DNA from 2 places in the Sinomonas atrocyanea genome. Region 1 is predicted to be linked to the other one. Evidence: riboswitches for the same ligand, from Rfam matches in the RefSeq annotation. Region 1 holds a riboswitch; the other holds the start of a gene.
What was found. A riboswitch is a leader RNA that binds a small molecule or an ion and turns the genes downstream of it on or off. The one in region 1 is predicted to bind S-adenosylmethionine.

Region 1 (7,645 bases):
TCGTAGACCTCCCCGAACATGAAGAAGTCCTTCTTGCCCACCGAGTGCGCGTAGTCGAGGATCGCGGGCGAGAACTTCTGCCAGAACGCGTCGTTGACGTGCTTCATCGTGTCGATCCGGAACCCGTCGATCCCGAAGTCGCCGATCCACTTCTTGTACACGTCGATGAAGCCGTTGAGGACCTTCGGGTTCTCGGTGAACAGGTCGTCCAGGCCCGAGAAGTCGCCGTAGTTGGCGCTCTCCCCCGCGAAGGTCGAGTCGCCACGGTTGTGGTAGAGGGTCACGTCGTTGAGCCACGCGGGGACCTTCACGTCCTGCTCGCCGGCGGGGATGTAGGGGTGGTACGGGAAGGACGTCGCCGGGTCCATCGCGGGGAAGCTCGGCTGGTCGGCGACCGCGGCGTCGTCGAACGTCTGCCCCGAGGCGTCCTTGTACGGGGAGGCCGTCTTGCTCACGTAGGGCATGCGGGAGCCCTCTTGGTACTTGATGACGTCCGCGGTGTGGTTGGTGATGATGTCGAAGTAGACCTTCATGCCCCGCGCGTGGGCCTGGGTGATCAAGGTCCCGAGCTCGGCGTTGGTGCCCAGGTGGGGATCGATCTGGGTGAAGTCCGTGATCCAGTAGCCGTGGTACCCGGCGCTGTGGTCCTCGGGCTGGACGGCCTTGTTCTTGAAGCTCGGCGTGAGCCAGATGGCGGTGGTGCCCAGGCCCTGGATGTAGTCCAGCTTGCTCGTGAGGCCCTTGAGGTCGCCGCCGTGGTAGAAGCCCTTGTTGGTCGGGTCGAAGCCGGAGACCATCGGATCCGGGCCGAGGCCGCCCTGGTCGTTCGCCGCGGTGCCGTTCGCGAAGCGGTCCGTCATCACGAAGTAGTAGTTCTCGGTGCCCGCCGCCGTCCGGAACGAATGCGCCGCCCCCGGGCCACCGGCGTCGGACGACGGCGGCGGGGCGGCCGTCGCGGTCGTGGCACCGCCGAGCGCGAGGGCGGCAGCGAGGACGACGGCGGTGCTGGCCGCCCTCGCCCTCGGGGAGCGCGCGCGGCGCGCGGCGCGCGGGCAGACAGGGCGGAACCGCATGCAGACCTCCAGGGAAGCAGTGATCCGCCCACTATGGCGTATGTCACACGACGTGACAAGGACGTCATGCACTTCTCACTCGACAGCATGGAGGCCGCCTGCCACGATCGTGGACATGACCTCCAGTGCGCCCGCCGACCCGCGGCTGCGGGACCTGGCCCTGCTGCGGCGCGTGCGGGACCGCATCGACAGGGAGTATGCCGAGCCGCTCAACGTCGAGGCGCTCGCGCGCGGCATCCACGTCTCGGCCGGCCACCTGAGCCGCCAGTTCCGGGCGGCGTACGGCGAGTCGGTCTACCAGTACCTCATGACCCGGCGCATCGAGCGGGCCATGGCGCTGCTGCGCGTCGGGACGCTCAGCGTGACCGAGGTCTGCTTCGCCGTCGGCTTCTCTTCCCTGGGCACGTTCAGCACCCGGTTCGCCGAGCTGGTCGGCGTCCCGCCGAGCGTGTACCGCGACCAGGGCGCCGATATCGCGGCAGGGATGCTGCCGTGCATCGCCAAGCAGGTCACCAGACCGATCAGGAATCAAGAAGCACGGCTCCCGGCGCCCTCCGTACCGTGAAGCCATGGAACTCACCATTCATGCAAGCGCCCTCCCCCACACCGATCCCGAGGCGTCCCTCGCGTTCTACCGGGACGCCCTCGGCTTCGAGGTCCGCCAGGACGTGGGCCGGGGCACCATGCGCTGGATCACGGTCGGCCCCGCCGGCCAGCCCAGCACGTCGATCCTCCTCGCCCCACCGGCCACGGATCCCGGGATCACGGAGGACGAGCGGCGCACCATCTCGGAGATGATGGCCAAGGGCACCTACGGCTGGATCCTGTTGGCCACGCCCAACCTCGACGAGGTGTTCGAGAAGGTCCAGGCCACCGACGCCGAGGTGGTGCAGGAGCCCACCCTGCAGCCGTACGGCCTGCGGGACTGCGCCTTCCGCGACCCCGCGGGCAACCTCGTCCGCATCCAAGAGCTGCGCTGATGTGCCATCCCGCGTGGGGGCCGGCGCGCAGCCCGGCGCCGGCCCCGCGCGAGCTCGTGGGGGTGCGGCGCCTCCGGGATCTGATCGACCGGGACGGCGCGAGGAGGTTCCGGGCCGCGCACGACCGCGCACGGCGGCTCCCGTTCGACGTTGCGGCCCTCGCCCTCGCGGCCGGGATCCCCCCTGCCCAGCTCACGCGCGAGTTCACACACGCCTACGGAGCGTCGCCGGAGGAGTACGCCTCTGCCGGGGGGCTCTGAGGAGCCCCTCCCTCCGGATGTCCCTGGCCTCCGCGGCCTCCGCGGCGAGGAAATGCCCTGCGCTTCGGTCATTGCCCCGGCCTTCAACGCAGGGCTGTGACCGAAGCGCAGGGCATATGGGGGTGCCCGCGGATCCGGGGTCTGCTCAGGGTGAACCCTGAGGACGTGCACGGGGCCGGCCGCCCATAATGGGACGGTGACCACCCCCGGCAATGCCCCTCGGCGGAATCCCTACCGGGACCCCAGCGCCTACTGGCCCGACGGGGTCCAGCCCGGTGCGGCCGCGTCCGGCCGCGGGCTGGATGGCCTCCTGCCGGACGGCACCCGCCGCGGCGAGATCGTCCGCGCGGGAGGGGGCCCGGCGTCGCCCGCCAGCGCCGGGCAGCCGCGAGGGGGCGAGCGCAGGCCGCCCAAACCCGTCTCGCGGCTCGCGACCGGTCTGGGCGGGGTGGCGCTCGGCTTCGGCATCCTGGCCCTGACCCTGGGCGCCGTGCCCTGGATCGGCGCCTTCCTCGCTGCAGGGCCCCTCCTCGGCTCCGCGTTCGCCGCGTGGGGCTCGTTCGCCCGGTCGAAGGTGCGGGCGGCGCGGGTCTCGGCGATGGCGGTCGCGGGCGTCGCGCTGAGTGCGCTGCACGTGATCCTGCTGTTCGTGCGCTGATCCACCGTCGCGGCGGGTCAGTCGTCGCTGCGGGCCTCGCGCCGGCGGGCGCTGAGCAGCTCGACCTCCGGGCGGCCGGCGACGAGGCGTTCGACGGCGTCGAGCACCTCCACCGCGTGAGCCCTGTCCGCGCTGACGATGCCGACGCCGATGCGCGCGCGGCGGTGCAGGTCCATGTCCCCGACCTCGGCCGCCGAGACGTCGAACCGTCGGCGCAGCTCCGCGACGATCGGCCGGACCACTGAGCGTTTCTCCTTGAGGGAGTGCACATCGCCGAGGAGCAGGTCGAACTCGATCCAGGCAATCCACATGCGCCCATTCACTCACGGAGGGATGTCAGTACCTAGGCCCCGCGTCGGCTGAGAGGTGACCCCGGGTCTGTCGAGAGGTGACCCCGCGTCGGCTGAGAGGTGACCCCGCGTCGGGGCGGGGAAAGGCGAGGGAGCGGGCGGGGACTCAGAGCACGCCGAGGCGGACCAGGCGGCGCCGGGCGGCGGCTTCGCTCGGCGCCATCGGGCCCAGCGCCCGGCCGATGACGGCGAGCGTCGCCTTCGCGGCCCCCGCCAGCGGCAGCGGCACGGGCCCGAGCCGCGGACGCGAGAGCCCCAGGAGCTCCAGATGCCGCGGCGGAAGCGTGTCGAGGACCGCGCCGAAGAGCAGCGCGTAGCCGGGCTTGAGGAGCGGGTCCAGCGGCGGTCGCCGGATGAAGGCGACCACCTCGTCGACGCGGGGGCCGCCGGAGAGCTGCCCCGCGGCGTCGTACGCCCGGATGCGCTCCGCGAGGTCAGCCTCGGTGCGGGGCGGGTCCGCGACGCCCATGAGCTCGCCGGCCGTGGCCCACTCGGCCACATAGCGGTCGGCGCCGCCGGGAACCGGGCCGTGGAAGGCCTCGTAGCTGCGCAGGAACGCGTCGGTGAACGCGATGTGCACCCACTCGGCGAGGGCCGGATCGTTCGCGGAGTACTGCTCGTGCGCGCCGCCCGGCGAGACGTAGGTGCCGGTCACCGGCACGTGCACGCCGCGCACCCACGCGCAGGCCGCGCGGGCGGCCGCGGTGTCGCCGTAGGTGACCGTGAAGATCCAGCGGATGGTCCCGGCCAGGCGGCCGAGGGGGTCCGCGCGGTAGTTGGAGTGGTCCACCACCCCCGCCAGCACGCCGGGGTGGAGCGCCTGGGTGAGGAGCGCGCGGATTCCGGCGGCGATCGTGGACATGGAGCCGTGCACCGCCCAGACGGCGGAGTCGGGCGGGAAGAAGCCCGCGTCGTCGCCGTCCTCGAGGGCCGTCTCCCACGCGGGGATGGTCTCGGACTCGCCGGCGAACGTCAGGCGGAGCCGCTTCCGCAGCGGCCCGAGCATGTCAGGGGACACCCCTCCAGAGTACGTCGGGTCCAGAGTAGGTCGGGCGCACGGAGCATGCCGGGGCCCCCTCCGTTGAGGCGGAGCCGGGGCCCCGGCAGCGTGGCTGTGCGCCAGTAGGTCTACTTTGCCCAGTACACGTGGTTGGTGAGGGGGCGGAAGTCGTCCTGGCCCGAGATGCTGACAACCTCGCCGATCAGGATGACGTGGTCCCCCGCGTCCACCCGCTGCCAGAGGCGACACTCAACACGCGGGACGTCGGCGGCCACGACGGGCGAGCCCAGCACGCCGGGCTCCCAGTCCAGCCCCGCGAACTTGTCCGTCCCCTTCGCCGCGAACCGCTGCACGAGGTCCCGCCGTGACTCGGAGAGGATGTGCACGGCGTAGTTGTCGGTGTTGATCCATGTCGCAAACGAGCTCGACGACTTGTCCACCGCCCACGAGACGAGCGGCGGATCCAGGCTGATCGACGTGAACGAATTGCTCACGAGGCCCGCGAGGGTGCCGCCGTCCGAGGTGGTGATGACGGCGATCCCCGTGGCCCAGCACCCCATGGCCCGGCGCAGGTCGGCACCGGTCACGAGGTCGAGCGGGGTGGCAGTCATGAGTCCTCCAGCGAAACGGCCGGACGCCCGCGGTTCCGGGCGCCGTACTTGCCGCGGATGGCCACCGCGGCCGGATCCTCATCTGGGGCACCCCACTACGGGAGAGGGTTGCCGCCCGGCCAGCCAGAGCTTCGCACCGGGACTCTTGATCCTGCCTTCCACCCTACGAAAAGCGTCTCCGAGGCGTCCACCGTCCAGCCGTGGCCTGGGACACAGAAGGTCACATTGAACTTTGTTACGCGACCCTGCACGCCTTTTTTGGCCGGTTTGCATCCGGCGCGCAACAGTGAGGTGACCATCCCGAGCGGCCGAGAGATCTGGCTCCGTGACGCCGCAGCAACCATGGCCCTCTGCACAGGACCACCCTCTGCGCAGGACCACAGGTGCTACCGCCAGAACCGATGGAGAGAGAGCCATGACGTCTGTCCTCGAACCCCCCACGACCGCCACCAGCCAGCTCGATCCCGAGCGGATCGCCTTCTGGGAGGACGCCGCGCGGCGCCTGACGTGGGCCGAGCCGTGGGACGCCGCCCACACGTGGATCCCCGCGGACCCCTCCACCGACACACCGCCCGTGATCCGCTGGTTCGAAGGTGGGCGCCTGAACGCGGCCGTGAACTGCGCCGACCGCCACGTCGCCGCCGGGCGCGGGGACAAGGTGGCCCTGCACTTCGAGGGCGAGCCGGGCGACCGCGTCACCGTCACGTACGCGGACCTGCAGCGCCGGGTCTCCCAGGCCGCGAACGCCCTGCTCGCGCTCGGGATCGGCCAGGGCGACCGCGTGGTGATCTACCTGCCCGTGCTGGTCGAGACCGTGGTCATCACGCTCGCGTGCGCCCGGATCGGCGCGGTGCACTCGCTCGTGTTCGGCGGCTTCTCGGCCGAGGCGCTGCGCTTCCGCGTCGAGGACACGGGTGCCAAGCTGCTCGTCACCACGGACGGCCAGTACCGCCGCGGCAAGGCCGTGCCGGTGAAGGAGAACGCCGACGCCGCGGTGCGCGGCGGAGCAGCCGGCGGGGACAACGCCGTCGACCACGTCCTGGTGATCCGCCGGACGGGCTCGGAGATCGCGTGGACGCCGGGCCGCGACGTGTGGTGGCACGAGCTCGTCGACGCTCAGCCCGAGGTCCACGAGGCCGAGGCGTTCGAGGCCGAGACGCCGCTGTTCATCATGTACACCTCCGGCACCACGGGGAAGCCCAAGGGCCTGGTCCACACGACCGGCGGCTACCTCACCCAGGCGTCCTGGAGCCACGAGTACCTGTTCTCCCACCCCGACCCGGCACTGCGGGACGCGGACGTGCACTGGTGCACCGCGGACCTCGCCTGGGTCACGGCGCACACGTACGAGATCTACGGGCCGCTCTCCAACGGCGTCACGCAGGTGATCTTCGAGGGCACCCCGAACACGCCGCATCCGGGCCGGCACTTCGAGATCATCCAGCGCTACGGGGTGACGAGCTACTACACCGCACCCACGCTCGTGCGCTCGCTCATGGGCTGGTTCCCGGAGGGAGTGCCCGCGGAGTACGACTTCTCCTCGGTCCGGGTGTGCGGCACCGTCGGGGAGGCCGTGAACCCGGAGGCGTGGCGGTGGCTGCGCTCGAACATCGGGCGCGGCGAGGTGCCGATGGTGGACACGTGGTGGCAGTCGGAGACCGGCGCGACCGTGCTCTCGCCGCGGCAGGCCGACGCTGCGTTCAAGCCCGGGTGCGCCACCAGGGCGCTGCCCGGGCTCGCCACGGCGATCGTGGACGACGACGGCGCCCGGGTCGCGCCGGGCGTGCAGGGGAACATCGTGGTCACCGCGACCGGCCCCGCGATGGCGCGGACGGTCTGGGGCAACCCGCAGCGCTACCTGGACTCCTACTGGCGCAAGTACGCCGAGCAGGGCTGGTTCCTCGCCGGCGACGGCGCGAAGTACGACGCCGACGGCGACACCTGGATCCTGGGCCGCACCGACGACGTCCTCAACATCTCCGGCCACCGGCTCTCCACGATCGAGATCGAGTCGGCCCTCGTCTCGCACCCGGCCGTGGTCGAAGCCGGCGTCTGCCCGGTGGCGGATGCGGTGACGGGGCACGCGGCGGCGGCCTTCGTCGTCGTGAATCCGGAGGCCGTCGCCGCGGTGGAGCGGCGCGGGGACCTCGCGGCGGAGCTCCGCGCGCATGTTGCGCGGGAGATCGGGCCGATCGCGAAACCGCGCGAGATCGTCGTGGTGCCGGACGTGCCCAAGACCCGCTCGGGCAAGATCATGCGCAGGCTCCTGACGCAGCTGTTCGAGGGCACGGCGCTGGGGGACACGACGAGCCTGCAGAACGAGCCGTGCATCGCGGAGATCGCGCAAGTCCTGGAAGCTCGTCGGATCTGACTCCTCAACCGGACGTAGCTGACTCCTGAACCACCTGCGTTGAGGAGTCACCTCCGCGCCGTTGAGGAGTCACCTCCGCGCCGTTGAGGAGCCACCTACGGCACCTCCAGGAGCCGCTCAGACCGCGGCGGCCTCGAGCTCGCCCGCGCGGACCTGGGCGAACGCCACGGTCCAGGCCACGAGCTGATCGAGCATGGGGTCCACGGACACGGCCTGCAGGTCGGTCGGCTTGAACACCGAGAAGTCCTCGAAGTCGTTGAAGAGCGAGAACATGCCGGTCTTCTGCACGTGGGCGATCTGCAGCTCGGACAGCACTCCCCGCAGGTGCTCGACCGCCCGCGC
Region 2 (7,645 bases), 2.1 Mb from region 1:
CGGGAGAAGGAAAATATTCCCCAAAGATGCCAGACTGGGTCGCGTCGGAACACGCCCGAACCCAGCCTCAGGAGGCCCGATGTCCGCAGTCCGATTCCTCGCCCGACCGCTTCTCGGCTCGTCATTCATCGTCGCCGGCGCGGGAAAGCTGAAGAACGCGGATGACACGGCCGAGCAGCTCTCGCCCGTGCTGCGCCAGGCGGCCGATGCCCTCCCGATCCAGGTGGACGAGAAGGTCCTCGCCCGGGCCGTCGGCGCCAGCCAGCTCGGCGCCGGCATCCTCTTCGCGCTGGGCAAGGCGCCGCGGCTGTCCGCCTCCGTGCTCGCGATCACGAGCGCACTGAACACCTTCGTCGAGTGGCGCAGCGCCGACATCAGCACCCCGGCGGGCCGCGAGGCGCGCCGGAGCGGGCTGCTGAAGAACCTCTCGCTCCTGGGCGGCGTGCTGCTCGCGAGCGTCGACACCAACGGGCGGCCCTCCCTGGCCTGGCGCACGCAGCATCTCGCGGCCGACGCCACCAAGGCGGGCCGGCGCCAGTTCGCGGCCGCCGAGAAGCACACGAGCAAGGCGGTCCACCGCGCCGCGCGCCGTGCCGAGCACACCGCCCGGCGGGCGCAGCGCACCGTGCGCTCCGCGGCGAAGGAAGCGGCCAGCGCCGCCTCGGACGTCCTCTCGTGAACCACTGGCCGGCGCCCTTCGCTGACCGGCCGGTCGACGCCACCGTCACCGTGCCCGGCTCGAAGTCGCTGACCAACCGCTACCTCGTGCTGGCGGCGCTCGCCGATGGCCCCTCCCGCCTGCGGGCACCCCTCCACTCGCGCGACTCCGCCCTGATGGTCCAGGCCCTGCGGGTCCTCGGTGCCACGGTGACCGAGGTCCCCGGCGACGGCGAGTACGGTCCCGACCTCGAGATCGTCCCGGCCCCCCGCGGCGCCGACGCCGCCGATCTCGGCAGCGTGGCCGTGGACTGCGGACTGGCCGGCACCGTGATGCGCTTCGTGCCGCCGCTCGCCGCGCTCGCCCGCGGCGTGATCGCGTTCGACGGCGACCCGCACGCGCGGGTGCGTCCCATGGGCCCCGTGATCGAGGGCCTCCGCGGGCTGGGCGTCGACCTCACGTCCCCCGACGGCGGCACGCCCCGCTCGCTGCCGTTCACGGTGCAGGGCACCGGCGCGGTGCGGGGCGGCCACGTCGCCGTCGACGCCAGCGGCTCGAGCCAGTTCGTCTCCGCGCTCCTGCTCGCGGGCGCCCGCTTCACCGACGGGCTCCACCTCGAGCACGTCGGCGGCCCGGTGCCGAGCCTCGACCACATCTCGATGACCGTCGAGGTCCTGCGCGGCGTCGGGGTGGAGGTCGACGACACGGTCCCCCACCACTGGGTCGTCTCGCCCGGCCCCATCCGGGCCTTCGATGTCCGGATCGAGCAGGACCTCTCCAACGCGGGCCCGTTCCTCGCCGCGGCCCTCGCCACCCGGGGCACCGTCCGCGTCCCCAACTGGCCCGAGCACACCACCCAGGTCGGCGACGCCTGGCGCGAGATCCTCCCCCGCCTCGGAGCCGAGGTGACCCTCGACGCCGGCACCCTCACCGTCCGCGGCGGGGAGCGCATCACCGGAGCGGACCTGGCCGACACGAGCGAGCTCGCCCCGACGGTCGCGGCGCTGTGCGCGCTCGCCGACTCGCCCTCGCGGCTCACCGGCATCGCGCACCTCCGCGGGCACGAGACGGACCGGCTCGCGGCGCTCGTCGCCGAGATCACCCGGCTCGGAGGGGACGCCGAGGAGACCGACGACGGCCTCGTGATCCGGCCCGCCCCGCTGCACGGCGGCGTGGTCCGCTCCTACGCCGACCACCGCATGGCCACCGCCGGCGCCATCCTGGGGCTCGCCGTCCCCGGGGTCGAGGTCGAGGACATCGCCACGACGTCCAAGACCATGCCGGAGTTCCCCCAGATGTGGGCGCGCATGCTGGGCCAGCACGCGCAGGCGGGAGCCGGCTCCTAGCATGGGGCAGCGCGAGTGGGACGAGAGCGACGTCCGCGTCCGCCCGAACAAGCGTGGCAGCCGTCCGCGCACCAAGGACCGGCCGAGCCACGAGGACGCCGTCGTGGGCCGCATCGTCACGGTGGACCGCGGGCGCTACACGGCGGTCCTCGACGAGGACACGCCCCAGGAGCGGGTGGTGATCGCCGCACGGGCCCGGGAGCTGCGCCGCACGCCCGTGGTGCCCGGCGACTTCGTGGGCCTGGTGGGCGACGTCAGCGGCCGGCCCGACACCCTCGCACGGCTCGTCCGCATCGAGGAGCGCTCGACCGTCCTGCGGCGCAGCGCCGACGACACGGACCCGGACGAGCGGGTCGTCGTCGCGAACGCGGACCAGCTCGTGATCGTGGTCGCCGCTGCCAACCCCGAGCCCCGCACCGGCTTCATCGACCGGGCCCTCGTCGCGGCCTACGATGCCGGGATTGAGCCACTGCTGCTCGTGACGAAGGCGGACCTGAAGGATCCGGCCGCGCTCCTGGCCAACTACCGGCTCCTGCCCCTCACCGTCGTCGTGAGCCGCACCGCCGAGGAGCCCGCAGAGGGCGCCCAAACCGAAGACGGCGCCTCGGCCCGGCTCGACGACGAGGCCGTGGAGCGGCTCCGCGCCCAGCTCGAGGGCCACGTGACGGTACTGCTCGGCCACTCGGGCGTGGGCAAGTCCACCATGGTCAACGCGCTCACCGGCGCCGACCGCGCCACCGGCGGGGTCAACGCGGTGACCGGGCGCGGCCGGCACACCTCCTCCTCGGCGCTCGCGCTGCGCCTCGCCGACGCCCCGTCGGGCAGCTGGATCATCGACACTCCCGGGATCCGCTCGTTCGGGCTCGCCCACGTGGACCCCGACCGGATCCTGCACGCCTTCGCGGACCTCGAGCCGGGCATCGAGGCATGCGAACGCGGCTGCCGGCATGACGCCGCGGCAGTGGGCTGCGGCCTCGACGCGTGGGTCGCCGGCGGGCACGCGGGCGACGCCGGCCCGGCCCGCCTCGCGTCGCTGCGCCGCCTCCTCGGGGCCGGCCCGCGGGAGGAAGCGCAGGACGAGAAGGAACTCGGCGTCTAGGCTGTGCTCCCGTCTCGGCTGTGCCTCGCGGCCGGCGCGCGCCCCAGGGGATAGCGTGGGGTCCATGACCTCAGTGACCGAGACCTCGTACAACGACGACCTCCGCCTCGCCCACGTCCTGGCGGACTCGGTCGACGCCCAGACGATGGAGCGGTTCAAGGCCCTCGACCTGAAGGTGGAGACCAAGCCGGACCTGACCCCGGTCACCGACGCCGACCGCGCCGCCGAGGAGGCGATCCGCGGGCAGCTCTCCCGCTCCCGGCCCCGCGACGCGGTGGTGGGCGAGGAGTTCGGGACCACGGGCCACGGGTCCCGCCGCTGGATCATCGACCCGATCGACGGCACCAAGAACTTCGTCCGCGGCGTGCCCGTGTGGGCGTCCCTGATCGCCCTGGCCGACGGCGACGAGATCGTGGTCGGCGTGGTGAGCGCCCCGGCCCTCGGCCGGCGGTGGTGGGCGGCCAAGGGCACCGGCGCCTACACGGGGCGCTCCCTCGCCTCCGCCACGCGGCTGAAGGTCTCCGACGTCTCGAAGCTGCAGGACGCATCGCTGTCCTATTCCTCGCTCTCGGGCTGGAAGGAGCGCGGGAGCCTCGAGGACTTCCTCGGCCTCACCGACGAGGTCTGGCGGACCCGCGCCTACGGGGACTTCTGGTCCTACTGCCTCGTCGCCGAGGGCGCCGTGGACATCGCCACAGAGCCCGAGCTCGCCCTCTACGACATGGCCGCCCTCGTGCCCATCGTCACCGAGGCGGGGGGCCGCTTCACCTCCCTGGACGGGCAGGACGGCCCGTGGGGCGGCAATGCGCTCGCGACCAACGGGATCCTGCACTCCGAGGTGCTCGGCAAGCTGAACCCCGGCCGCGACGACCTCCTGCCGGACTGACGCGGGCCCCGGCAGCCGGCCCGCGCCCCGTCACCGTTCGTCACACTGACCCGCTGCGCGCCGCCCGGCGTGCGCGGCCCTCCCGCGTGCCCTAGGGTCTTTGCCAAGGTCACGAGTGCCAGCGCGAAACCCCGGTTTGCTGGCCGGCAACCCTCCCAGACGCGGCGGGGTGCCCCGGGTGACGACCGGGCCGGTCCGGAACGGATGCGGCAAGCGCGGACCCGAGGGTCCCTCGCCTGTGAGGAACGCCGATGAGCACTGTCCTGTCCCCCACCGCCGACGCTGCCGAGCTGAGCGCGCGGTACCCCGACGCGCTCGAGCCACTCGCCGCCGTCGTCGGCGCCGACCTCGCCGCGCCGCTCGTGACCGGCGGGAGCGTCCGGTACGCCAATCTCGACTACGCGGCCTCCGCCCCGGCGCTGGCCGAGGTCGCCGACCACCTCACCGAGGTGCTGCCCTTCTACGCGAGCGTGCACCGCGGCGCCGGCTACGCCTCGCAGATCAGCACGAGCGTCTACGAGAACGCGCGCGGAACCGTGCGCGCCTTCGCCGGGGCGAGGCCGGACGACGCGGTCGTGTTCACGCGCAACACCACCGACTCCCTCAACCTGCTCGCCGGCTGCGTCCCGCCCGGCCTCGACGTCCTCTACCTGGACATCGAGCACCACGCGAACCTCCTGCCCTGGCAGGGCCGCCCGCACCGCAGCGTCGTCGCCGCGGACACGGTCGCCGAGACGCTCGAGCGCCTCGGCGCAGAGCTCGCCCACGGCGGGGTGGGCCTCCTCGCCGTGACCGGGGCCTCCAACGTCACCGGGGAAGTCCTCCCCCTCGCCGAGCTCGCCGCCCTCGCCCACGCCCACGGGGCCAGGATCCTCGTCGACGCCGCCCAGCTGGCCCCGCACCGCCGGATCGACATGGCGGGGGACCCCGGAGCCGTCACGGGCATCGACTACCTCGCCTTCTCGGGCCACAAGCTCTACGCCCCCTTCGGCAGCGGCGTGCTCGTGGGCCGGCCGGACTGGCTCGACGCCGGCCGGCCGCACCTCGCCGGCGGCGGCGCCGTCAGCGAGGTCCGCCTCGAGTCCGTGGCCTGGGCCACCGGGCCGGCCCGGCACGAGGCCGGCTCCCCCAACGTCCTCGGCGCGGCGACGCTCGCCCGCGCCGCCGAGGTCCTCGGCGCCCTGGACCCCGTCGCGTGGACCCGCCACGAGGAGCAGCTGCGCGCCGCGCTCGTGGACGGCCTGGAGGCGATCGACGGCGTCGGCGTCCACCGCCTCTTCGCCGACGCGCCGTCGGCGATCGGCGTGGTGAACTTCTCGATTGCCGGCTACGACGCGGGCCTCGCGGCCGCCTACCTCTCCGCAGAGCACGGCATCGGCGTGCGGGACGGGCGATTCTGCGCCCATCCTGCCCTGACCCGGCTCGGGCTGCCGGCGGGCTCCCTGCGGGCCAGCTTCGGCGTCGGCTCCCGGCTCGAGGACGTCGAGCGGCTCGTGGCAGCGGTCGGGCAGCTCGTCGAGGCCGGGCTGGGCATCGACTACGCCGTCGACGCCGGGCGATGGGTCCCTGCCCGGGACACCCGGCCGTTCCCCGCCTGGGCGCCCAACACCCCGGGCACCGCGGGGGCGGCGCCGTGCAGCCTCGGCGAGTGAGCGGCGTCGTCCGCACGCCCTAGGGGCCGCGCCCGACGTAGAGTGGGGAGCCGGAATCCTCGAAAGGAACTGATGGGACGGGGCGGGCCGAAGTTCGACGACGCGCGGCGGCGCGAGCTCGCCGGGGCGTTCTCCGCCGGCGGCGAGCACTACGAACGGGTCCGCCCCGGCTACCCGAGGGAGGCGGCCGACTGGATCGTCCCGGACGGCGCGCGCACCGCGGTCGATCTCGGGGCCGGCACCGGCAAGTTCACCGAGCTGCTCGTGGCCCGCGGCCTCGCCGTGACCGCCGTGGACCCGTCCGCGGACATGCTGGCCCAGCTCGCCGCCAGGCTCCCCTCGGTCACGTGCGTCGCTGCCCCCGCCGAGCGGACCGGGCTGCCGGACGCCTCCACGGACGTGGTGGTCGCCGCCCAGGCCTGGCACTGGTTCGACCCGGCGGCCGCGACCCGCGAGGCGGCCCGCCTCCTCCGTCCGGGCGGCCGCGCCGGGCTCGTGTGGAACCAGCTCGACACGCGCATCCCCTGGGTCCACCGGCTCTCGCGCATCATGCACGCCGGCGACGTCCACAAGCCGGACTACCACCCGCCGTCGGGCCCGGAGCTGCACGGCTGGGAGCCGCTCGTGATCGCCTGGGAGGACCCGACCACCCCCGAGGGCATCGTGGAGCTGACGAAGTCCCGCAGCTACTACCTGCGGGCCTCCGAGAAGAACCGGCGCAGGGTCGAGGACAACCTCGCCTGGTACCTCTTCGAGCACCTCGGCCACTCCGCTGGCGAGCCCCTCGCCCTGCCCTACATCACCCAGGCGTGGCGCGCCACGGAGGCACCGCGCTGACGCCGGTGCGCAGCACCTTGCCGCACGCAAGCGCAGCCCGTAGTGTTTAGGTGTACCGAAAACTTATGTTTGGCGCGTCTAAGTGCCAGGCAGGCGCTGGCGAGGAGGCCGGTCGAGGGTGGACAGGGTGCTGAAGGCGCAGCGCACGGCCGCGGGCCGCTCCCGCTGGCCCCTGCTCCTCGGGGCCCTCGGACCGGCGTTCGTGGCCTCCGTGGCCTATGTGGACCCCGGCAATGTGGCGGCGAACCTGACCGCAGGCGCCCGATACGGCTACCTGCTCATGTGGGTGCTCGTCCTCGCCAACCTCATGGCGATGCTCATCCAGTACCTCTCGGCGAAGCTCGGCGTGGTCACGGGGCGCACGCTCCCCGAGCTGCTGGGAGCCCGCCTGAGGCCCGGACCCCGCCGGCTCTACTGGGCGCAGGCCGAGATCGTCGCGCTCGCCACAGACCTCGCCGAGGTGGTGGGCGGCGCGCTCGCGCTGCAGCTCCTGTTCCGGGTCCCGCTCCCCGTGGGCGCCGTCATCGTCGGGGTCGTCTCGATGGGGATCCTCGCGATCCAGGATTTCCGCACCCAGCAGCGGTTCGAGCTGGCGATCGTTGCCCTCCTCGCCGTCATCGCGCTCGGCTTCCTCGCCGGCCTCGCCGTCAGCGCGCCCTCCCCGGCCGCCATGGCCGGCGGGCTCCTTCCCCGGTTCGACGGCCCCGACTCGGTCCTGCTCGCCGCCTCCATGCTGGGGGCCACCGTCATGCCCCACGCGATCTACGTCCATTCGGCGCTGTCCCGCGACCGCCACCGCGGCGACGCCGACGGCCACCCGGGCGCCCCGGCCATCCGGCGGCTCCTGCGGGGGACGCGCGTGGACGTGGTCATCGCCCTCGGGGTCGCGGGCGTCGTCAACATCGGCATGCTCCTCCTCGCAGCCTCCACTCTCGGCGGCACCGAGGGAACGGACTCGATCGAGGGGGCGCACGCGGCGATCGAGAGGGCGCTCGGCCCCGCCGTTGGCATCGTCTTCGCCGTGGGGCTGCTCGCCAGCGGCCTCGCCTCCACCGCCGTGGGCTCCTACGCCGGTGCGACGATCATGCAGGGCCTGCTCGAACGCCGCATTCCCCTCGTCCTCCGCCGGGCGATCACGCTGGTCCCGTCGGTGCTGGTCCTCGCCCT

Region 2: it holds a riboswitch for S-adenosylmethionine, as region 1 does, so the genes downstream of both, SA2016_RS12810 (aminotransferase class V-fold PLP-dependent enzyme) here and acs (acetate--CoA ligase) in region 1, are expected to answer to the same signal.

What each region holds. Positions count from the first base shown of each region.
Region 1 is NZ_CP014518.1:507,641-515,285, reverse strand. It holds gene SA2016_RS02490 (pullulanase X25 domain-containing protein) at 1-1,073, opposite strand, end outside; gene SA2016_RS02485 (helix-turn-helix transcriptional regulator) at 1,189-1,638, shown strand; gene SA2016_RS02480 (VOC family protein) at 1,643-2,053, shown strand; gene SA2016_RS02475 (hypothetical protein) at 2,053-2,313, shown strand; gene SA2016_RS02470 (hypothetical protein) at 2,510-2,971, shown strand; gene SA2016_RS02465 (DUF503 domain-containing protein) at 2,989-3,282, opposite strand; gene SA2016_RS02460 (oxygenase MpaB family protein) at 3,428-4,327, opposite strand; gene SA2016_RS02455 (flavin reductase family protein) at 4,450-4,932, opposite strand; SAM riboswitch class IV at 4,972-5,083, opposite strand; SAM riboswitch class I at 5,225-5,340, shown strand; gene acs (acetate--CoA ligase) at 5,348-7,303, shown strand; gene SA2016_RS02445 (NADPH-dependent FMN reductase) at 7,421-7,645, opposite strand, start outside.
Region 2 is NZ_CP014518.1:2,777,662-2,785,306, forward strand. It holds gene SA2016_RS12790 (DoxX family protein) at 80-679, shown strand; gene aroA (3-phosphoshikimate 1-carboxyvinyltransferase) at 676-2,004, shown strand; gene rsgA (ribosome small subunit-dependent GTPase A) at 2,006-3,103, shown strand; gene hisN (histidinol-phosphatase) at 3,168-3,989, shown strand; SAM riboswitch class IV at 4,097-4,211, shown strand; gene SA2016_RS12810 (aminotransferase class V-fold PLP-dependent enzyme) at 4,241-5,641, shown strand; gene SA2016_RS12815 (class I SAM-dependent methyltransferase) at 5,714-6,478, shown strand; gene SA2016_RS12820 (Nramp family divalent metal transporter) at 6,606-7,645, shown strand, end outside.